One region of the Shinella sp. JR1-6 genome, then DNA from elsewhere that is predicted to be linked to it. Evidence: predicted binding sites of a transcription regulator. Region 1 holds the regulator's gene; each other region holds the start of a gene.

Region 1 (5,444 bases):
AGCCTTGCGCGTGTGCGCATCGTCCATGATGACGCGAAGATCGCTTTCCGAAACGGCGGAAAGATCGAGAAAATGCTTGGCCATGATATGTCCTGTCTGTCCCGGGATCCTTTTGTGGCTGCAGCGCCCCTGGCGCGCCATCACGACGCACGGCGCTGCAGGCCTATGCGGCCTTGGCAGCCGTGAGTTTTTCCGCAGCGCGCTCGATGCGGGCAAGCCCCTCGCGCGCTTCCTCCGCGGTCACGGTCAACGGCGGCAGCAGCCGCAGCACATTGTCGCCGGCCGGCACGGCAAGCAGGTTTTCCGCCCGCACGCCCTTCAGGAGATCGGCGACCGGGATTTTTGCCTTGATGCCGAGCATCAGTCCCTCGCCGCGGACATCCTCGATGACATCGGGGAAGCGATCCTTCAGCGCGGCCAGCCCCTGGCGGAAGACGAGCGCGACATCACGCACATGCTCGAGGAAGCCGTCTTCCAGCACCACGTCCAACACGGCGTTGCCGACGGCCATGGCAAGCGGGTTGCCGCCATAGGTAGAGCCGTGCGTACCGGCAACCATGCCGGCCGCCGCCTCGTTCGTGGCAAGGCAGGCACCGAGCGGGAAACCGCCGCCGATACCCTTGGCAATCGCCATGATGTCAGGCGCGACCCCTGCCCATTCGTGAGCGAAGAGCCGCCCCGTGCGACCGACGCCGGTCTGCACCTCATCGAGGATGAGCAGCAGGCCGTATTCGTCACAGAGCTGGCGCAGCTCCTGCATGAACTCCTTCGACACCGGGCGCAGCCCGCCCTCGCCCTGCACCGGCTCGATCAGGATACCGGCCGTTTCCTCGGTGATCGCGTCCTTGACGGCCGTGATGTCGCCGAAGGGGACCTTGAGAAAGCCCGGCGCCTTGGGGCCGAAGCCCTCGATGTATTTTTCCTGACCGCCGGCGGCGATCGTCGCGATCGTGCGCCCGTGGAAGGCACCCTCGAAGGTGATGATGTGGTACTTGCCGGGATGGCCCTTGGCAAAATGGTAGCGCCGGGCGGTCTTGATCGCACATTCCAGCGCCTCTGCACCTGAATTGGTGAAGAACACCTTGTCGGCGAACGTGGCCTGCGTCAGCCGGCTGCCGAGGCTTTCCTGGCCCGGAACCTCATAGAGGTTCGACAGGTGCCAGACCTTGTCGGCCTGCTCCTTCAGCGCGGCGACGAGATGAGGATGCGCATGGCCGAGCGAGTTGACGGCAACACCGGCGGCAAAATCGAGATATCGCTCGCCATCTTCGGTGGTCAGCCACACGCCCTCCCCGCGCGTGAACCGGAGCGGCGCACGCATGTAGGTTTCATAGAGCGGCGCGACATCGGCCATGCGTGGATCCTCCGAAAAGAGATGCGGAAAAACAGAAATGCAGCTTGACTTTTCCAAGCCTCAGAAAAACCAAAAGCCGCCTTTCGGCGGCATGCCGCACTATCAGCATTTCATATTGGGATGTCAACAAAATCGCACCCGAAATGGCGCTGAACATCCCGCAAGGTGAGGATTCGCGACGCGCATGGAAGGTGTCTCTATCGAGTCACACCCGACCAGCAAGTTGGGGAAAACTCCGAAATCGATTCGCCCGGATTCCGGCGACTCTTGTCACAGAGTCCACCGGTCTCTAGGTTAAAGACCAATTACTAGACTGCATGCGGCGGAACTAGTCAGCAAGAGAGTTAGGGCGTTCAGGTTCCGGACCCGTCCGGAGCACGACGAGGGATTCCCGCATCCTGAACGCCGAGCGGAGACAAAAACATGAACTGGACAGACGAGCGCGTCGAGAAACTCAAGAAGCTCTGGAGCGAGGGCCTGAGCGCGAGCCAGATCGCGGCGCAGCTCGGCGGCGTCAGCCGCAATGCCGTCATCGGCAAGGTGCACCGGCTGAATCTGCCCGGCCGCGCCAAGGCCGGCGGCACCCAGACCGCGACACGCGCCAAGCGTCCGGCTCCGGCGACGCCGCGTCCGTCGAACTTCGCTGCCCGTCCCGTCGCCGCCCGTCCGGTCGCCCGTCCGGCCGGCAACGCCATTGTCAAGGAAGAGATCGACGCCGATTTCGAAATGCAGGCCGAGACCCTTCCGGTTCCGGCCAACCGCAACAACGTGGTCGTGCCGATGTCGCGTCGTCTCGAGCTGACCCAGCTCACCGAGCGCACCTGCAAGTGGCCGATCGGAGACCCGCTCAACGACGACTTCCACTTCTGCGGCAACGAGTCCCCCGACAATTCGCCCTACTGCACCTACCACCAGCGCCTCGCCTACCAGCCCTCGGCCGAGCGCCGCCGGATGCGATAACATCTACCACGGCAGAAAATGCGATGCGGACCCGAAAGGGTCCGTTTTCGTTTGAGATGGTGGTGCCTCTACTATTCCCCCAAAACGCAAACAGGCCCCTGAGGGCCCATTTCCGTCCTTGGGAGGAATTCCGCTCGCTCAGGTTTCCAGCGAATAGCCGGCGCCGCGGACCGTGCGGATGACGTCCTGCATGTTGGCGAAGTTGAGCGCCTTCCGCAGACGCCCGACATGCACGTCGACGGTGCGCTCGTCGACATAAATGTCATGGCCCCAGACCCCGTCGAGAAGCTGCGAGCGTGAGAAGACGCGGCCGGGCGAGGTCATCAGGAACTCCAGAAGGCGGAACTCCGTCGGGCCAAGGCGGACCTCGCGGGTGCGACGATGGACGCGGTGCGTCTCGCGGTCGAGCTCGATGTCGCCGCAGCGCAGCACCGTCGAGACAACCTCGGGCTTGGCACGGCGCAGCATCGCCCGCACGCGGGCAACCAGTTCCGGCGTCGAGAAGGGCTTGACGACATAGTCGTCCGCACCGGTGGCAAGCCCGCGCACGCGCTCGCTCTCCTCGCCGCGCGCCGTCAGCATGATGATCGGCAGGCGTTCGGTTTCCGGGCGCTGGCGCAGGCGTCGGCACAGCTCGATGCCGGAAACGCCCGGGAGCATCCAGTCGAGGATGAGGAGATCCGGCATGCGCTCCTGCAAGCGCATCTCGGCCTCGTCACCGTTCAGGATCGTATCGACCTCGAAACCTTCCGCTTCCAGATTGTAACGGAGGAGAACACTCAGGGCCTCCTCGTCTTCCACGACGGCAATTCTGGGCACCATGGAGTTGAACCTTGCTCTTTACTCGGACGCGTCGGCGACATCGGCCGCGACGACGGAGGTCGAGGTATCGTCCTTCGGACGCTCACCTTCCGGCTGCGAGCCTGTTGCCATGTAGTAGATGGTTTCGGCGATGTTGGTCGCGTGGTCGCCGATGCGCTCGATGTTCTTGGCGCAGAACAGGAGATGCGTGCAGGGTGTGATGTTGCGCGGGTCTTCCATCATGTAGGTCAGGAGTTCGCGGAACAGCGAGGTATAGATCGCATCGATCTCGTCGTCGCGCTCGCGGATCGCCTTGGCCTTCTCGATCGAGCGGGTGGCATAGACGTCGAGCACTTCCTTGAGCTGCATCAGCGCGAGCTCGGCGAGATGCTCCAGGCCGCGGGCGAGCTTGCGGGGCATGCCCGAGCTCTGGACGGCGATGACGCGCTTGGCGGTGTTCTTTCCGAGATCGCCGACGCGCTCCAGTTCGGCCGCGATACGGATCGCGCCCATGATTTCGCGCAGGTCCGCCGCCATCGGCTGGCGCTTGGCGATGGTGACGATCGCCTTGTCGTTGATCTGGCGCTCTGCCGTATCGAGGATGACGTCCTCGGAGATCACCTTCTGGGCCAGCGCCGCGTCGGTCGTGACGAGGGCGCGGACGGAATCGGCGACCATCTGCTCGGCGGTGCCGCCCATTTCGGAGATGCGGCGGGAGAGGTATTTCAGTTCTTCGTCGTAGATGGAGACGATGTGGCTCGATGACATGGCTCAGTCCTTAATGCGCTCGGGTTCCAGGGATGCTCGGCGACGAAGGCGTCAGCCGAAGCGGCCCATGATGTAGTCCTGCGTGCGCTGGTCATCCGGGTTGGTGAACATCTTGTCGGTGTCGTTCTCCTCGACGAGGTTGCCGAGGTGGAACATGGCGGTGCGCTGCGAGACGCGGGCCGCCTGCTGCATCGAGTGCGTCACGATGACGATGGTGAAGTTCGCGCGCAGTTCATGGATCAGTTCCTCGACCTTGGCGGTCGCGATCGGGTCGAGCGCCGAGCAGGGCTCGTCCATGAGGATGACTTCCGGGCTGACGGCGACGGCGCGGGCGATGCACAGGCGCTGCTGCTGGCCGCCGGAAAGGCCCGTGCCGCCTTCATGCAGACGATCCTTCACCTCGTTCCACAGGCCGGCCTTCTGAAGGCTCTGCTCGACGATGGCGTCCATGTCGGCCTTCCCCTTGGCGAGACCGTGGATACGCGGGCCATAAGCGACATTCTCGTAGATCGACTTCGGGAACGGGTTCGGCTTCTGGAAGACCATGCCGACGCGGGCACGCAGCTCCACGACGTCGATGTTCGGATCGTAGATATCGTCCGTATCGAGCGTGATGCGGCCGGTGACGCGGCAACCGTCGATCGTGTCGTTCATGCGGTTCAGCGTGCGCAGGAAGGTCGACTTGCCGCAGCCCGACGGGCCGATAAGGGCGGTCACCGTGTTTTCGCGAACATTGAGGTTCACATCGTAGAGGGCGCGCTTCTCGCCGTAGTAGACCGAGACGTCCTTGCCGATCATCTTGTAGGAAATGTCGTTCATTTTCTTGTCCAGCGCTTTCTCGACTGCTGCTTCTGACATCATGTTCATATGACCGGTCCTTCTACCAGCGCCGTTCGAAACGGCGGCGCAACAGGATGGCGCCAACATTCATGAGGATGAGGAAGATGAGGAGCACGATGATGGCTCCGGAGGTGCGCTCGACGAAGGCGCGTTCCGCCTCGTTGGCCCACATGTAGATCTGCACCGGAAGCGCCGTCGCAGGGTCCATCGGCGTTGCCGGAACATCGGCGACGAAGGCGACCATGCCGATGAGAAGCAGCGGGGCGGTTTCACCGAGTGCGTGAGCAAGACCGATGATCGTGCCCGTCAGGATGCCGGGCATCGCGAGCGGCAGGACATGGTGGAACACGGTCTGCATCTTCGAGGCACCGAGGCCAAGCGCAGCCGAGCGGATCGATGGCGGCACGGCTTTCAGCGCGGCACGGGTCGCGATGATGATCGTCGGCAGCGTCATGAGGGTCAGCACCAGGCCGCCGACGAGGGCCGCCGAGCGCGGGAAGCCCGCGAAGTTGACGAAGACAGCAAGGCCGAGAAGACCGTAGACGATGGACGGTACGGCGGCGAGGTTGTTGATGTTCACCTCGATAAGGTCCGTGAACCGGTTCTTCGGAGCGAACTCCTCCAGATAGATCGAGGCAGCGACACCGATCGGCAGGGAGAGCACGAGCACGATCAGCATCATGTAGAGCGAGCCGATCGCTGCGACGCCAACGCCGGCAGC
Region 2 (5,444 bases), on a different contig from region 1:
GAAGAAGACCCGGTGGAGGTCGAGGCGCTGTCGCGCTCGGTCGTCTCCGAGTTCGAAAACTATGTAAAGCTCAACAAGAAGATTTCGCCTGAAGTCGTCGGCGCCGCGAGCCAGATCGAGGACTATTCGAAGCTCGCCGACACCGTCGCCTCGCACCTCTCCATCAAGATCGTCGAAAAGCAGGAGATGCTGGAGACGACGAGCGTCAAGCTGCGCCTTGAAAAGGCGCTCGGCTTCATGGAAGGCGAGATCTCGGTCCTGCAGGTCGAAAAGCGCATCCGCTCGCGCGTCAAGCGCCAGATGGAGAAGACGCAGCGCGAGTACTACCTCAACGAACAGATGAAGGCGATTCAGAAGGAGCTCGGCGACGGCGAGGACGGCCGCGACGAGATGGCCGAACTGGAAGAAAAGATCGCCAAGGCGAAGCTCTCCAAGGAAGCCCGCGAAAAGGCGGATGCCGAGCTGAAGAAGCTGCGCCAGATGAGCCCGATGTCGGCGGAAGCCACCGTCGTGCGCAACTATCTCGACTGGCTGACGGGCATTCCGTGGGGCAAGAAGTCGAAGATCAAGACCGACCTCAACGCTGCGGAAAAGATTCTCGACGAGGATCATTTCGGCCTCGACAAGGTCAAGGAGCGCATCGTCGAATATCTCGCCGTGCAGGCTCGCTCGGCCAAGATCAAGGGCCCGATCCTGTGCCTTGTCGGCCCTCCGGGCGTCGGCAAGACCTCGCTCGCGAAATCGATCGCCAAGGCGACCGGCCGCGAATACATCCGCATGGCGCTCGGCGGCGTGCGTGACGAGGCCGAAATCCGCGGTCACCGCCGCACCTATATCGGCTCGATGCCCGGCAAGGTCATCCAGTCGATGAAGAAGGCGAAGAAATCCAACCCGCTCTTCCTGCTCGACGAGATCGACAAGATGGGCATGGATTTCCGCGGCGATCCGTCCTCGGCTCTCCTGGAGGTGCTGGATCCGGAACAGAACTCGACCTTCATGGACCACTACCTGGAAGTCGAATACGACCTGTCCAACGTCATGTTCGTGACGACGGCGAACACGCTGAACATTCCGGCGCCCCTCATGGACCGCATGGAAGTGATCCGCATTGCCGGCTATACGGAAGAAGAGAAACTGGAAATTGCCAAGCGGCACCTGCTGCCGAAGGCGATCCGCGATCACGCCCTTCAGCCGAAGGAGTTTTCGGTGACGGACGGCGCGCTGATGGCGGTCATCCAGCAGTACACCCGCGAAGCCGGTGTGCGTAACTTCGAGCGTGAATTGATGAAGCTCGCCCGCAAGGCGGTCACCGAGATCATCAAGGGCAAGTCGAAGACGGTCGAGGTCACGGCAGACAACATCCACGACTTCCTCGGCGTTCCGCGCTTCCGCCACGGCGAGGCCGAGCGCGAGGATCAGGTTGGCGTTGTTACGGGTCTTGCCTGGACGGAAGTCGGCGGCGAGCTGCTCACCATCGAAGGCGTCAGCCTGCCGGGTGGCAAGGGCCGCATGACGGTTACGGGCAACCTGAAGGATGTGATGAAGGAATCGATCTCGGCAGCGGCGTCCTATGTCCGCTCGCGCGCCGTCGATTTCGGCATCGAGCCGCCGCGCTTCGACAAGACCGATATCCACGTGCACGTGCCGGAAGGCGCGACGCCGAAGGACGGTCCGTCGGCCGGTATCGCCATGGCGACCGCCATCGTTTCCATCATGACCGGAATCCCGGTCTCGAAGGACATCGCGATGACGGGCGAAGTGACGCTGCGCGGCCGGGTCCTGCCGATCGGCGGTCTCAAGGAAAAGCTGCTCGCAGCGCTTCGCGGCGGCATCAAGAAGGTGCTGATCCCGGAAGAGAACGCCAAGGACCTGGCGGAGATTCCGGATAACGTGAAGAACAACATGGAGATCGTTCCGGTCTCGCGCATGGGTGAGGTGATCAAGCATGCGCTCGTTCGCCGGCCGGAGCCGATCGAATGGGATGCGACGGTCGAAGACGCCAAGGTTCCGGCGGTCGAATCGACCGATGAGAGCACCGGCGCGATCGCGCATTGAGCCTTGATGCCGGGTAATGCATCCGGCATTTTGGAGCGAAACGGGAAAAGACCGGCCTTTCGGCCGGTCTTTTTCGTTGAAAAACGTGTGTAAAGCCCGGATTCTCAGGGTTTTGCGACGAAATTTTCTTGCGGGGCGAGGGGCGATGCGTATTCTGCCCCCGACTTGTATGAGTCGTTTCAAACCGTATGAAAGGGGTGGAAACATGAACAAGAATGAACTCGTATCCGCAGTGGCTGAGAAGTCTGGCCTCTCCAAAACGGACGCAGCATCGGCTGTCGACGCCGTTTTCGAGACGATCCAGGGTGAGCTCAAGAACGGCGGCGACGTTCGTCTCGTCGGTTTCGGCAATTTCTCCGTATCGCGCCGTGAAGCCTCGAAGGGCCGCAACCTCTCGACCGGCGCCGAGATCGAGATTCCGGCACGCAACGTGCCGAAGTTCTCGGCCGGCAAGGGCCTGAAGGACGCCGTCAACGGCTGATCCTTGGTTCGGGCAGAGCGGTTATCCACTCCGCCGCCAAACCTGAAATTCAGGGTCGGGGTCCGGTTCTTCCGGGCCCCCTTTTATTTGACGGGAAGGCAACGGACCGCCGCCGAAATGTCATCGGCCTGTAACACGAAAGCCTCAGAACCGCCGGGTTCCTTTTGACCGGATCCCGGAGGATTTCATGAAAACCCGTTCGATCACCGCCGCGCTCGCTGCGGTTCTCGCCGCATCGGTGGCCTCCGCCGCCAGCGCCGAGCCCGTCTTCAATCGCATTGCGTCCTTCGCCGTTGCCGACAACCTGCCCGAGGGTGTCGACAAGGCGACGCCGACCTCGTCCGAGATCATCAGCGCCTCGGAAGACGGCAACACGCTCGTCTATTCCGACAGCCCGAACAAGGCCATCGGCTTCATCGACATCACCGACGCCAAGGCTCCGAAGGCCGGCGGCACCGTCGCCTTCGACGGCGAGCCGACCTCGGTCACCATTGCCGCCGGCAAGGCGCTCGTCGCGATCAACACGCGCGAAAGCTTCGTGAAGCCGTCGGGTGTGCTCGCCCAGGTCGATGTGGCCTCCAGGGCCGTCGAGGCGACCTGCGATCTCGGCGGTCAGCCGGATTCGATCGCCCTCAACAAGGACAGGACGATCGCCGCCATCGCCATCGAGAACGAGCGCGACGAAGAGGTCAATGACGGCGCCATCCCGCAGATGCCGGCCGGCGATCTCGTGCTGCTCTCCCTCAAGGACGGCGTCGTCGATTGCGGTTCGATCAAGCATGTGGCGCTGACCGGCCTTGCCGATGTCGCCGGCGAGGATCCCGAACCCGAATTCGTCTCCTTCAACAGCCTCGACGAAGTTGCCGTCACCCTGCAGGAAAACAACCATATCGCGATCGTCGACGGCAAGGCCGGCACGGTAAAGAGCCACTTCTCCGCCGGTACGGTCAGCCTTGAAGGCATCGACACCAAGAAGGACGGTGCGCTGAAATTCACCGGCGAGATGAAGGACGTGGCGCGCGAGCCCGATGCCGTGAAGTGGCTGGACGACAACCGCCTGGTCGTCGCCAATGAGGGCGACTGGAAGGGTGGCGCCCGCGGCTTCACCATCTTCGACAAGCAGGGCAAGGTCCTCTACGAGAACGGCGCGGCCTTCGAGCGCGAGATTGCCAAGATCGGCCACTATCCGGACAAGCGCAACAAGAAGGGCGTCGAGCCGGAAGGCATGGAAGCCGCCAAGTTCGGCGATGACAACCTGTTCTTCGTGCTCGCCGAGCGCGCCTCGATCGTCGGTGTCTACAAGGATACCGGCGCCGAGCCCGCGCTTCTCCAGCTGCTGCCCTCGGGCGTTGGCCCGGAAGGAGCCGTCGCCATCCCGAACCGCAATCTCTTCGTGACCGCCAACGAGACCGATCTCGTGGACGACGGCGGCGCCCGCTCGCATGTCATGATCTATGAGCGTGCCGAAGGCGAAGCTGCCTATCCGCAGATCGTCTCCACGGAAAAGGATGGCGAACTGATCGGCTTCGGCGCCCTCTCGGGCCTCGCACCGGTCAAGGACAAGCCGGGCATGCTCTACGCCGTCAACGATTCCTTCTACGCCTCGCAGCCGACGATCTTCACGATCGACGCCACCGCGAAGCCGGCGAAGATCGTCGATGCGCTGCGCATTACCCGCAACGGTGCTGCCGCCCAGAAGCTCGACAGCGAGGGCCTGACGCCGGATGGCGAGGGCGGTTTCTGGCTTGCCAACGAGGGCGATGCCGACAAGCTCGTCGGCCATGCCATCATCCATGTGAACGAAAAGGGCGAGATCCAGAAGGAAATCGCCATTCCCGCCGCGCTGCGCGCCGGCGAGAAGCGCTTCGGCTTCGAAGGCATCACCAGCGTCGGCGAAGGCGATGACAAGGTGCTGTGGATGGCCATGCAGCGTGAATGGGGTGACGACGAGAAGGGTTTCGTGAAGCTCGTCTCCTACAAGCCGTCCTCCGAGGAATGGGGCGCCGTGCGCTATCCGCTCGAAAAGACCGAGAGCGGTTGGGTCGGCCTTTCCGAAATCACCGTCAGCGGCGACCAAGCCTATATCATCGAGCGCGACAACCTGATCGGCCAGGCGGCCAAGCTGAAGAAGCTGTACCGCGTGGCGCTTGCCGATCTGAAGCCGGCCGCACTCGGCGGTGAACTGCCTGTCGTCAAGAAGGAAGAGGTCCGTGACCTCATCCCGGACCTGAAGGGCGCCACCAACGGCTTCGTCGTCGACAAGGTCGAAGGCTTTGCCATCGACGCCGCCGGCAATGGCTTCGTCATGACCGACAATGACGGCGTGGATGGTTCCTCGGGTGAGACGCTGTTTTTCGGCATCGGCCCGATGAACGCCATGTAAGCTCCGCGGGCCGTCCATTCTTGCTTTCACCTTCTCCCCGCTGATTGGGGGGAAGGCAGCGGGCAGGGGAGGACGCTGAACGCTTCAGACAAAGAAGGCCGGGATCGTGAAATCCCGGCCTTCTTCCGTTTTCCGTTGCCGTCCGGCTTAGCCGACGGCCCGCAGGGGGCGCATGGGCGCTGCGGCGGTGTCGCCTTCGACCTTGTCCCGTTCGCGCTGCAATTCCTCGGTCTTCTCGCTGAGGCAGCCGATGATGTCCTTGAGGTGCTGCTTCTGGTCTTCGGTCAGCACCGCGAAGATCGCCTCGATCATCTTGTGCTGTGGCTGCTGTGCGGCGGAGATCACCGTGCGGCCCATATCCGTGATCGAGACGATCTTGGCACGCCGATCCTTCGGGTCCGGCTCGCGCTTGACCAGCTTGTCCCGCTCGAGGCCGTCGATCGCTTCCGTTACCGTGCGGGGCGCGAAACCGAGCGCGCAGGCGATGTCCGTCGAACGCTGCGGGCCCTGACATTCCAGAAGAAG
Region 3 (5,444 bases), on a different contig from region 1:
GCATCCGCGCGGTGCGCGCCGGCGCCCCCGAAAGCGCCATCATCCTCGACGCCAACGAGGGCTGGACGCCGGAAAACCTCGCCTATCACTTCGCGCTCTGCGCAGAGGCACGCATCGCCCTTGTCGAGCAGCCGCTTCCGGCCGGAAACGATTCGGCGCTGCGCGACATTGCCCGCCCGGTCCCGATCTGCGCCGATGAGAGCGTGCACCAGACGCAGGACATCCCCAAACTTGCCGACCGCTACGACGCGATCAACATCAAGCTCGACAAGGCCGGCGGGCTGACGGAGGCGCTCGCGCTGCGCGAGGCGGCGAAGGAATGCGGCCTGAAGATCATGGTGGGCTGCATGGTCGGCACGTCGCTGGGCATGGCCCCGGCCGTGCTGTTGGCGCAGGGCGCCGATTTCGTCGATCTTGACGGCCCGCTGCTGCTTGCCCGCGACCGCGAACCGGGTCTGCGCTATAAAGGTTCCACCGTCTATCCGCCCGAGGCCGCGCTCTGGGGCTGAACACGCGGCGCGACGATGCGTCCGGCAATGACCGAGAGAAGACCGGCAGCGGCAACGAGCGACATCAGGTAGAAGCCCTGGACGCCGTACCAGCTGAAGGCATAGCCCGAGACGAAGGTGGCGAGCGCCGTGAAGACGCCGGTGTAGAAGAAATAGAGCCCCTGCGCCGCCGCCTCCTGCTCCTCCGCCACGCGCTCCACGAGCCGGCTCTGCGCGCTCATATGGATCAGCGCGTAGGTGAAGGCATGCAGACATTGCAGCGCGAAATAGCCGGCAAAGGACATGTCCATCGGAAAGAGGATCCAGCGGCCGACCGCAACGGCGCCGCCGACCATCATCATGGACCAGAGATTGAAGCGGCGCCGCAGCTGGACGGCAAAGAGGAAGAAGAGCACTTCGGCCAGAACGCCAGCGCTCCAGAGAATACCGACGTCGACGCCGCTGAATCCCATCTTCTGCCAGTAGATCGCCGAAAAGGCGAACAGCATGGCGTGGCTCGCATTGACCAGCGAGACGCCGATCAGCATGAACTGCACATCCGCCTGCCGCAGCGTGCTCTTCGTCGGCATGGTCGCGATCGCGGCAATCGGCGACGGACGGCGCGGCTTGCCGATCCTGGGCGCGATCACCGCGCCGATCACGGTCAGCACGAAGGCCACCGCCATCGCCGGCAGCACCATCGCACCGCCATAGAGGCCGGCAAGCCAGCCGCCGGTCATCGTCGCGACGATGAAGGCGAGTGACCCCCACAGGCGCATCTTGCCGTAGTCGAAATTCCAGCGCCGCACGCCCGACAGCATGATCGCCTCGGTGATCGGTACATAGGGTGAATAGACCGCGCCCTGCAGCGTATAGAGCAGCAGCACCGTCCAGAAGGAGCCCGTCGCAAAGAGCGCGAGAGCCGTCGCAAGCGACAGCAGCGCCGACCAGAGCAGCACGATCGAGCGCTCGCCGATCCGGTCCGCGATGATGCCCGCCACCGGCGCAGTGAAGACGCGCACGAACAGCGGCACGGCGAGAACCATGCCGATCTGGAAATCGCTCATCGAGAGCGTTTCCAGCCAGACCGGAAAGAACGGCAGCGCAATGCCGTTGACCATCATCGGCGCGCAGAAGACGAGAGCGATACGCGCAGCAAAATACGGCGGCGCGCCGGCGGTCACGGTAAAACCGGAGGGGGCATTCATTGGCGGGGAACCTGCGTTGGAACGCCCTCCGCTCTATCATGCCGATGTACGTACGCCAATGCGCTATTTCTGCCCACCGGCGGGAATGCCGAACTTGTGAAACCGGACACAGGCGCAGCGCGATCCGTCAGGTTCCGCCCCATGCTTTTGCATCCCGGATGCACGCAAGTTGCCGCAGGGCAGTTCCGCTTTTCTTCGAATCGCGGAAACGCTCTATCTCTCGTTTTTACGCAAAACCGCTACGCGCTTCCGCTGGAATTTCTCTAAGCGGCCTCCGGCTCCCGGGTCTCGATCGCCAGCATCCGGTGCGAGACCGGAAGGACTTCGGCGGGGCTTGAGGCGAGCTTCTGCCAGGTGATCAGTTCCATCTCCCCGTCATGGTGTTCGGCAATCGCCGTGCAGCTCTCCACCCAATCGCCGCTGTTGATGTAGCGGATGCCGTCGATCTCGGTGATGACGGCGTGGTGGATATGGCCGCAGATCACACCGTCGGCATCGTGGCGCCGCGCCTCCTCGACGACCACCTTCTGGAACTCGCCAATGAAGTTCACCGCCGTCTTGACCTGCTGCTTGGCCCAGGAAGAGAACGACCAGTACGGCAGGCCGAGCCGGCGGCGGATGGCGGCGAAGACCACGTTGATGGCGATGGCCGCGTCATAGGCCCAGTCGCCGAGATAGGCGACGACGCGGGCATGGCGCACGACGACGTCGAACTCGTCGCCATGCAGCACGAGATAGCGCTTGCCGTCAGCCGCCTCGTGGATGATGCGGTCGGCCACTTCCACGCCGCCGAAATGGGTGCCGGGGAAATCGCGCAGGAATTCGTCGTGGTTGCCGGGAATGTAAATGATGCGTGTGCCCTTGCGCGCCTTGCGCAGCAGCTTCTGCGTGACATCGTTGAAGGCCTGCGGCCAATACCAGTTGCGCTTCAGGCGCCAGCCATCGACGATGTCGCCGATGAGCACGATCGTTTCCGCTTCATGATGCCGCAGGAAGTCGATCAGGAAGTCCGCCTTGGCCGCCTTCGATCCCAGATGCACGTCCGAGATGAACAGCGTGCGGAAGTGGCGGACAGTGGGGTCGGCAAGGGTCGCAGTCATGCGTTCTTCTCCGGGTGGCCGGCCGCCGCGGTGGTCGTCGGGAGGGGCGGCTTTCATCCCGTTGAAAACCAGACTCCTGTTTCAGATTGATGACACACCTATGCCTTTTTCGGCGGCAAATAGGCATTGCACAGGCCGCTGATTGCGGCTTTATGGAAGACTCGGAAAACTTCACGTCGCGGCGGTTTCGCAGAGCGAAGAGCCGCAACGAAAACAGCATATGGCAGGGAGCATCATGAGCACGGGTGACAAATCGCGGACGCAGGACGGTCCGGCAAGCGGCGACATCGACCAGCAGGCCCTCTTCTTCCACCGCCACCCCCGCCCCGGCAAGCTCGAGATCAACCCGACCAAGCCGCTCGGCAACCAGCGCGATCTGGCGCTTGCCTATTCGCCGGGGGTCGCCGCGCCCTGCCTTGCCATCCGTGACGACCCCAACACGGCCGCCGACTACACGGCGCGCGCCAACCTCGTCGCCGTCGTCTCCAACGGCACGGCCGTGCTCGGCCTCGGCAATATCGGTCCGCTCGCCTCCAAGCCCGTGATGGAAGGCAAGGCGGTGCTCTTCAAGAAGTTCGCCGGCATCGACGTCTTCGACATCGAGATCGACGCGCCGACCGTCGACGAGATGGTCAATGTCGTCTCGGCGCTGGAGCCGACCTTCGGCGGCATCAACCTCGAAGACATCAAGGCGCCGGAATGTTTCGAGGTGGAGCGCCAGCTGCGCGAGAAGATGGATATCCCCGTCTTTCACGACGACCAGCACGGCACTGCCATCATCGTCGCCGCAGCGGTCCTCAACGGCCTGGAGCTCGCCGGCAAGGCGTTGTCGGACGCCAAGATCGTCGCTTCGGGCGCCGGCGCTGCCGCGCTTGCCTGCCTCAACCAGCTCGTTTCCCTCGGCGCGAAGGTCGAGAACATCTGGGTGCATGACATCGAGGGCCTGGTCTACAAGGGCCGCGAAGCCCTGATGGACCAGTGGAAGAGCATCTATGCGCAGGAGACCGACAAGCGCCAGCTCTCCGAAACCATCGACGGTGCGGACGTCTTCCTCGGCCTGTCGGCCGCCGGCGTGCTGAAGCCGGAGCTGCTCGCGCGCATGGCGGAAAAGCCGCTGATCATGGCACTCGCCAATCCGACGCCGGAAATCATGCCCGAGGAGGCGCGCGCCGCCCGCCCGGACGCGATGATCTGCACCGGCCGGTCGGACTTTCCCAACCAGGTCAACAACGTCCTCTGCTTCCCCTACATCTTCCGCGGCGCGCTCGATTGCGGCGCGCGCACGATCAACGAGGAGATGAAGATGGCCGCCGTGCGCGCCATCGCCTCCCTCGCCCGTGAGGAAGTGTCCGATGTCGCCGCCCGCGCCTATTCCGGCGACACGCCGAGCTTCGGTCCGAACTACCTCATCCCCTCGCCCTTCGACCAGCGCCTTATCCTGCGCATCGCGCCGGCCGTTGCCCGTGCGGCGGCGGAAACCGGCGTGGCGACACGCCCGATCGCCGATTTCGACGCCTATCTCGACCAGCTCAACCGCTTCGTCTGGCGCTCGGGTTTCGTCATGAAGCCGATCTTCGCTGCGGCGAAGAACGCGGCCAGGAAGCGCGTGATCTTTGCCGAAGGCGAAGACGAGCGCGTGCTGCGCGCCGCCCAGGTGCTGCTGGAGGAGGACATCGCCAAGCCGATCCTCATCGGCCGCCCGCAGATCATCGAAGCGCGCCTCAAGCGCTACGGCCTGCGCGTCCGCCCGCAGACGGACTTCGAAGTGGTGAACCCCGAGGACGATCCGCGCTACCGCGATTATGTCGACGACTATTTCCGCATCGTCGGCCGCCGTGGCGTCATTCCGGAAGCCGCACGCACCATCGTGCGCACCAACCAGACGGTCATCGGCGCGCTCGCCCTCAAACGCGGCGAAGCCGATGCGCTGATCTGCGGCGTCGAAGGGCGTTATGCCAAGCACCTGCGGGATGTCAGCCAGATCATCGGCAAGAAGGAGGGCGTGCTCGACTTCTCCGCCCTCAGCCTGCTGATCTCCCAGCGCGGCGCCACCTTCTTTACCGACACCTATGTCACCTTCGACCCGACGGCCGAGGAAGTGGCACAGATGACGGTCATGGCTGCGCAGGAAATCCGCCGCTTCGGCATCACGCCGCGCGCCGCCCTGGTCTCCCATTCGAACTTCGGCTCGCGGGATTCCGACAGCGCCTTCAAGATGCGCCGCGCCATGGAGATGGTGCGCGACATGGACCCGACGCTCGAGGCGGACGGCGAAATGCACGGCGATGCCGCGATCTCCGAGGCGCTGCGCCAGCGCGTCATGCCGAATTCGACGCTGTCCGGCGAAGCCAATCTCCTTGTCTTCCCCAATCTCGACGCCGCCAACATCACGCTTGGCGTCGTCAAGACGATGACGGACAGCCTGCATGTCGGCCCGATCCTGCTCGGCGCCGCCATGCCCGCCCATATCCTGTCACCGTCGGTCACCTCGCGCGGCGTGGTGAACATGGCCGCCCTTGCCGTGGTGGAGGCCTCCTACCCGGCCTGAGCCGCAATCCCCGCCTTACGAAACGGCCGCCGCCTCGGCGGCCGTCTTCGTTTGCAGCGCCGGGTGCGCAGCATCCCGCGCCTCCCACCAGTCGCCGAGC
Region 4 (5,444 bases), on a different contig from region 1:
TCTGCGCCTCGCTGCGCTGCAGTGCCTTGACCAGTGCAGAGAAGCGCAGCGTGACAAACAGCATGACGCCGGCAAAGACCAGCACGAACATCGCGATCTGCGGCAGTGCCGATTTCCAGACGAACAGGCCGGGCATGTTCGGCCGCCAGGAGGCGACCATCGGATTGTAGGTATCGGCACCGACCGGCGTCATCACCAGCCCCGGCTCCTGCGTCACGATGGGCGTGAAGCCGAGGTCGCGCAAACCGAGTCGCCGCTCGGTATTGGCCAGCATCTTCTGCGAAACCGGCTTGACGGTGATCAGCAGCGTCGGCTGCATCCGGCTTGCGGGAATGTAGAGCGACTTCGGGATAACTGCCTGCACGACGACGATGCTCATGACGCGGTCGATGAGGCGCATGCCGGAGACGTGGATTTCCGGCAGCGCCGGCGTCAGCAGGTCGGGGTCCTCCTTGGCGCCCTGGACCTGCCATCCGCCACGGTCGGGCGACAGCGCCTCGCGGTAGGCGCGCTCGGCCTTGAGCGTCAGGTCGCTCACCCAATGCAGCTTCTCGCGCGCCTTGCTTTCGGAAACCGTCTCGCCGCGATGCACGCCGAGCACCTTTTCCCCGTCCGGCGTGGTGAAGATCATCCAGGAAAAGCCGAAGTCGGCCCACATCCAGTCGCGCAGCTGATCCTTGACGAAGGCATCACCCGGCATGCCGTCCTTCAGTTCGTTGAAGGTCTTGTCCCAGAAGGACAACTGGCTCTGGTACTGCACCACCTGGTCGATCTGATGGCCGAATTCGTTGCGCACCAGCGTGCGCTCGGTCTCGGCGGCAAAACTGTCGGCCCGCTCAATGGCATAGTCCAGCACGAGATAGTTCGCGGCGCCGAACAGGACGACGATCATCACCGCCGCCATCCGGATCGCCAGACCAACCCCGCGTCGCCGCATTGAGCGGCCCACCTGCGCCTTGCCTGTCATCGTTTCCCTGCCTGTCCCCTGCCGGTTTCTCCGGCTTATGGGACGAAGGCTAAATGACAGACGGCAAAATTCGCTTAAATGAGCTGGTGAGCGAAAACTTAACTTCCGCCAGCCGGATCCGGGAAACCTGACGCTCCATCCTGCCGAGTCTCCTCCTCCGCCGAGAGCTTCCGGCAGATAGACTGCATCAGCACAAGATTGCGCTGGTCGCGCCAGGTGGTGACGACACCCCAGACGAGGAGCAGCAGGATGGAAAGGAAGGCAACGCCGAGAATGACGAGGCTGCCGGTTGCAAAGCCGTAGAAGCCGAAAACCGCCGGCGTAGCGAAATAAGCGATCTGCGCCGAAAGCTGCCGCCCGGCCGAAAGATCACTGAGTGACCACAGCCGGATCAGCCGGACTTCCTCCTCGGTGAAGGCCGGGCGCAGGCCCGGCTTGTCGGCGGGATCGCCCACGCCCTACCCCCGGTCGCGATAACGGTTGGTGATCGGATAGCGCCGGTCTCGTCCGAAATTCTTCTTGGTGATCTTCACGCCCGGCGCGGACTGGCGGCGCTTGTACTCGGCGATGTAGAGCAGGTGCTCGACGCGGTGCACGGTCGCCGCGTCATGCCCGCGGGCGACGATCTCCTCGGTGCTCATCTCGCGCTCCACCAGGCATTCGAGGATGTCGTCGAGCACCGGATAGGGCGGCAGCGAATCCTGGTCGGTCTGGTTGGGACGCAGCTCCGCCGACGGCGCCTTGTCGATGATGTTCTGCGGGATCACCTCGCCCGTCGGCCCAAGCGCGCCTGGCGGCACATGCGCGTTGCGCCAGCGCGAGATCGCATAGACCTGCATCTTGTAGAGGTCCTTGATCGGATTGAAGCCGCCGTTCATGTCGCCGTAGAGCGTCGCATAGCCGACCGACATTTCCGACTTGTTGCCGGTCGTCACGACCATCGAGCCGAACTTGTTGGACACCGCCATGAGAATGGTGCCGCGTGCGCGGCTCTGGAGGTTTTCCTCCGTAATGCCTTCCTCCGTGCCTTCGAAAAGCTCCGAAAGCGAGGAGAGGAAGCCGGTGACCGGGGCCTCGATCGGCACGATGTCATAGCGGCAGCCGAGCAGCCGGGCGCAATCGGCCGCATCCTTCAGCGAATCCTTCGACGTGTAGCGGTAGGGCATCATGATGCAGCGCACCCGCTCCTCGCCGAGCGCATCGACGGCAATCGCCGCGCAGATTGCCGAATCGATGCCGCCGGACAGGCCGAGCACGACGTTCTTGAAGCCGTTCTTGTTGACATAATCGCGGAAGCCGAGCAGGCAGGCCCGGTAGTCGGCCTCTTCCTTCTCGGGAATGCGCGACGCCGGCCCACCGTCGCAGACCCAGCCGTCCGCCCGCTTCTTCCAGGTGGTGAGCGCGATCGTCTCCTCGAACTGGCTCATCTGGAAGGCGAGCGACTTGTCCGCATTGAAGGCGAAGCTGGCGCCGTCGAAGACCAGTTCGTCCTGTCCGCCGAGCTGGTTGGCATAGAGCAGCGGCAGGCCGGTCTCGATGACCTGCTTCAGGACGACCTGGTGGCGGATGTCGACCTTGCCGCGATAATAGGGGGAGCCGTTCGGCGACAGCAGGATTTCCGCGCCGCTCTCGGCCAGCGTCTCGCAGACACCGAGATCGCCCCAGATGTCCTCGCAGATCGGGATGCCGAGACGCACGCCGCGGAAATTGACGGGACCGGGCATCGCGCCCTGGTCGAAGACGCGCTTCTCGTCGAACTCGCCGTAGTTCGGCAGGTCCACCTTGTCGCGCACCGCGATCACCTTGCCGTCGTCGATGACGGCGACCGCATTGTAGCGCCCGGTTTCGTCCTGCCTCGGAAAGCCGATGATGACGCCGGGGCCGCCCTTGGCGGTATCGGCCGCCAGATCATCGACCGCGCGCCGGCAGGCATTCAGGAAGGCCGGCTTCAGCACGAGGTCTTCCGGCGGATAGCCGGAGATGAAGAGTTCGGTCAGCAGCAGCAGATCGGCGCCCTGCCGGGCGGCGTCCTCACGGGCGGCGCGCGCCTTGGCAAGGTTGCCGGCGACGTCGCCGACTACAGGGTTCAATTGCGCAACCGCGATGCGCAGCGTCGCCCTGCCTTGATCGGAGGTCATGTCTTGATCGGAAGTCATGTCTGCGGACCCATCTCTTGCTGGTGTCCGAGCCTGCGGCCGCGCGTCGCTGTCGCCCTCTCGAACGGTCGACAAGCTCTTTAGAGCATGGCGGACGTTTTGGGAATGAAGCGCGGAGCGTTTGCCGGACCTTTCGGCGCAAGAGCCCGGTTTTCAACGGGTCCGCAGCGCCATGGCGGGCCTGCAACAGACGGAACCAAAGCGGGGGACGAACGTTGCAGAAACCGTTCATCTCCTGTTCAAGATGACGTCCGTATGACAGATACACGAAACTTTCATGAAATCTGGAGACGGCCTTGGCCCTGTTCACCTCCGCAGCCGTGGCAATCAATGCAACCGAAGAACGCGCCGTCGAGGCCGGCTTCTTCGCGCGCCATGCCAAGACGCTTGCCGTCCTGCGTTCCCTTGCCGTTTCCGTCCTTCTTGCGCTCCTCACCGTCGTCGTCGTCGAATGGATCACGCGCGGCGCGCTCGATCAGGTGCGCCTCTATTTAACCAATCTCGAACAGCCTGCCTGGACGACGACGGGCGTCTTCTTCCTGCTCTACCTCGCCGTCGACGCGCTGATCGGCCGCCAGCACAAGGCCGTCCTGCTCGTCTCGCCGCTCGTCGTGCTGATGGGCGTCATTTCCCAGCAGAAGCAGGTCTTCCTCACCGATCCGCTCTACCCGACGGACCTGCTGTTCGGCCGGCAGATTCTGGAACTCATGCCCGTGCTCGTGCAGGACCGGCCGTGGACGGCCGCTCTCCTCGCCGTCGCCGTTCTCGCCTCCGTCGCCGGCCTCATCAGCCTGTGGGTCTTCGCCTGGCGCCGTTTCCGGCCGCTGACGAAGAGGGAACGCCTGACGCGGCTTGCCGTCGCGCTGCCGCTTCTCGCCGGCTTCGTCTCCATCATGGACTACAACGAGTTCTCCTGGGTCCGCGACCGGTTGAAAGTCTTCCCGATCATGTGGGATCAGGCGGAGAACTATCGCCACAACGGTTTCGTCATGGCCTTTGCCATCAACCTGCCGATGGCAAACGTCCAGGCGCCCGCCGGCTACATGACCGAGGCGATCGACAAGATCCCCTCCAAGCCGCTGCCGGCCGGCACCACGCACCGTTCGAAGCCCGACGTGATCGTCGTCATGAGTGAATCGCTGTGGGATCCGGCGCGCATCGAGAGCGTGAAGCTTTCGGCCGACCCGATGCCCGTCATCCGCGAAAGCCAGGGCGGCAACGTCTTCTCGCCGGAATTCGGCGGCCTCACCGCCAATGTCGAGTTCGAGGCGCTGACCGGCTTCTCCAACGCCTTCCTGCCGACGGGCTCGATCCCCTACCAGCAATATGTGCGAAAGCCGATCCCCTCGCTTGCCACCTTCTTCCGGGCGGAAGGCTACACGGCGCGCGCCATCCATCCCTTCTCCGGCTGGTTCTGGAACCGCAACAGCGTCTACAAGGCGTTCGGCTTCGAGACCTTCAAGGACGTCGACAAGATGCCGCCGCTCGCCAAGCGTGGCAACTTCACCTCGGACGAGGCGCTGACCAAGGAGATCATCCGTCAGGCGGACCTGCAGGAAGATCCCTTCTTCTTCTTCACCGTCACGCTGCAGGGCCACGGCCCCTATGACGACGGCCGCTACGCCAAGACCGACATCAAGGTCGACGGCAAGCTCGATGCCCGCGACAACCGCATGCTCGCAAGCTACGCGCAGGGCGTGAAGGAAGCCGACAACAGCCTGAAGATGCTGATGGACTGGGCCAAGGACCGCGACCGCGAGACGATCATCGTCGTCTTCGGCGACCACCTGCCGCCGCTCAACACCGTCTACCAGAACTCCGGCTACATGAAGGGCATCACCGCTTCACGCAAGGGTTCGCCCGAGGTGATGAAGAAGGAACACGAGACCCCGCTCGTCATCTGGTCGAACAAGACGGGTGCGGAAAAGGAAATCGGCACGATCAGCCCGGCGTTCCTGTCCTACTACATCCTCAAGGAAGCCGGCTTCGAGCATCCCTACTACACCGGGTTCCTCGGCGCGGTGCACGAGAAGCTGCGCGTCATCGACCGCTACATGCTGATCGACGCCAAGGGCAACGGTACGGGCGGCTGGGCGCGCAAGAAGACGATCGACCCGCTGGTGCGCGACTTCCGCTTCCTGCAGCACGACATCATGTTCGGCAAGCAGTACGGCCTGGAGCGCTTCTTCAACTCCCATGCGGAACTGATGGCCGCAGGCTACTGATTTCCCAGAAAAGAACGTTAGGTTAGGGCTCCGATTCCCACAACGGAGCCTGGCCATGAGACCCTTCGACGACGCCGCCCAGATCCTCTTCGGCAA

The links. The regulator PhoB, encoded in region 1, activates phosphate uptake and scavenging genes when phosphate is short. The targets are predictions, from matches to a motif close to TGTCATNNANCTGTCAT.
Region 2: EXZ48_RS07235 (esterase-like activity of phytase family protein) is a predicted target of PhoB. The motif match lies at 2,655-2,671, and genes of this name have one in related genera.
Region 3: EXZ48_RS10160 (UDP-2,3-diacylglucosamine diphosphatase) is a predicted target of PhoB. The motif match lies at 2,875-2,891, and genes of this name have one in related genera.
Region 4: EXZ48_RS10100 (LTA synthase family protein) is a predicted target of PhoB. The motif match lies at 3,368-3,384, and genes of this name have one in related genera.

The regions. Positions count from the first base shown of each region.
Region 1 is NZ_SHMI01000006.1:295,348-300,791, forward strand. It holds gene argF (ornithine carbamoyltransferase) at 1-84, opposite strand, end outside; gene EXZ48_RS13710 (aspartate aminotransferase family protein) at 164-1,354, opposite strand; gene EXZ48_RS13715 (GcrA family cell cycle regulator) at 1,778-2,314, shown strand; gene phoB (phosphate regulon transcriptional regulator PhoB) at 2,453-3,136, opposite strand; gene phoU (phosphate signaling complex protein PhoU) at 3,155-3,883, opposite strand; gene pstB (phosphate ABC transporter ATP-binding protein PstB) at 3,935-4,750, opposite strand; gene pstA (phosphate ABC transporter permease PstA) at 4,764-5,444, opposite strand, start outside.
Region 2 is NZ_SHMI01000003.1:401,936-407,379, forward strand. It holds gene lon (endopeptidase La) at 1-2,055, shown strand, start outside; gene hupB (DNA-binding protein HupB) at 2,261-2,536, shown strand; gene EXZ48_RS07235 (esterase-like activity of phytase family protein) at 2,724-4,919, shown strand; gene EXZ48_RS07240 (MarR family winged helix-turn-helix transcriptional regulator) at 5,067-5,444, opposite strand, start outside.
Region 3 is NZ_SHMI01000005.1:41,253-46,696, reverse strand. It holds gene dgcA (N-acetyl-D-Glu racemase DgcA) at 1-509, shown strand, start outside; gene EXZ48_RS10165 (MFS transporter) at 479-1,696, opposite strand; gene EXZ48_RS10160 (UDP-2,3-diacylglucosamine diphosphatase) at 1,960-2,796, opposite strand; gene EXZ48_RS10155 (NADP-dependent malic enzyme) at 3,032-5,344, shown strand; gene EXZ48_RS10150 (helix-turn-helix domain-containing protein) at 5,360-5,444, opposite strand, start outside.
Region 4 is NZ_SHMI01000005.1:27,891-33,334, reverse strand. It holds gene EXZ48_RS10115 (diguanylate cyclase domain-containing protein) at 1-967, opposite strand, end outside; gene EXZ48_RS10110 (ammonium transporter) at 1,066-1,422, opposite strand; gene EXZ48_RS10105 (NAD+ synthase) at 1,426-3,105, opposite strand; gene EXZ48_RS10100 (LTA synthase family protein) at 3,420-5,348, shown strand; gene EXZ48_RS10095 (DUF1003 domain-containing protein) at 5,404-5,444, shown strand, end outside.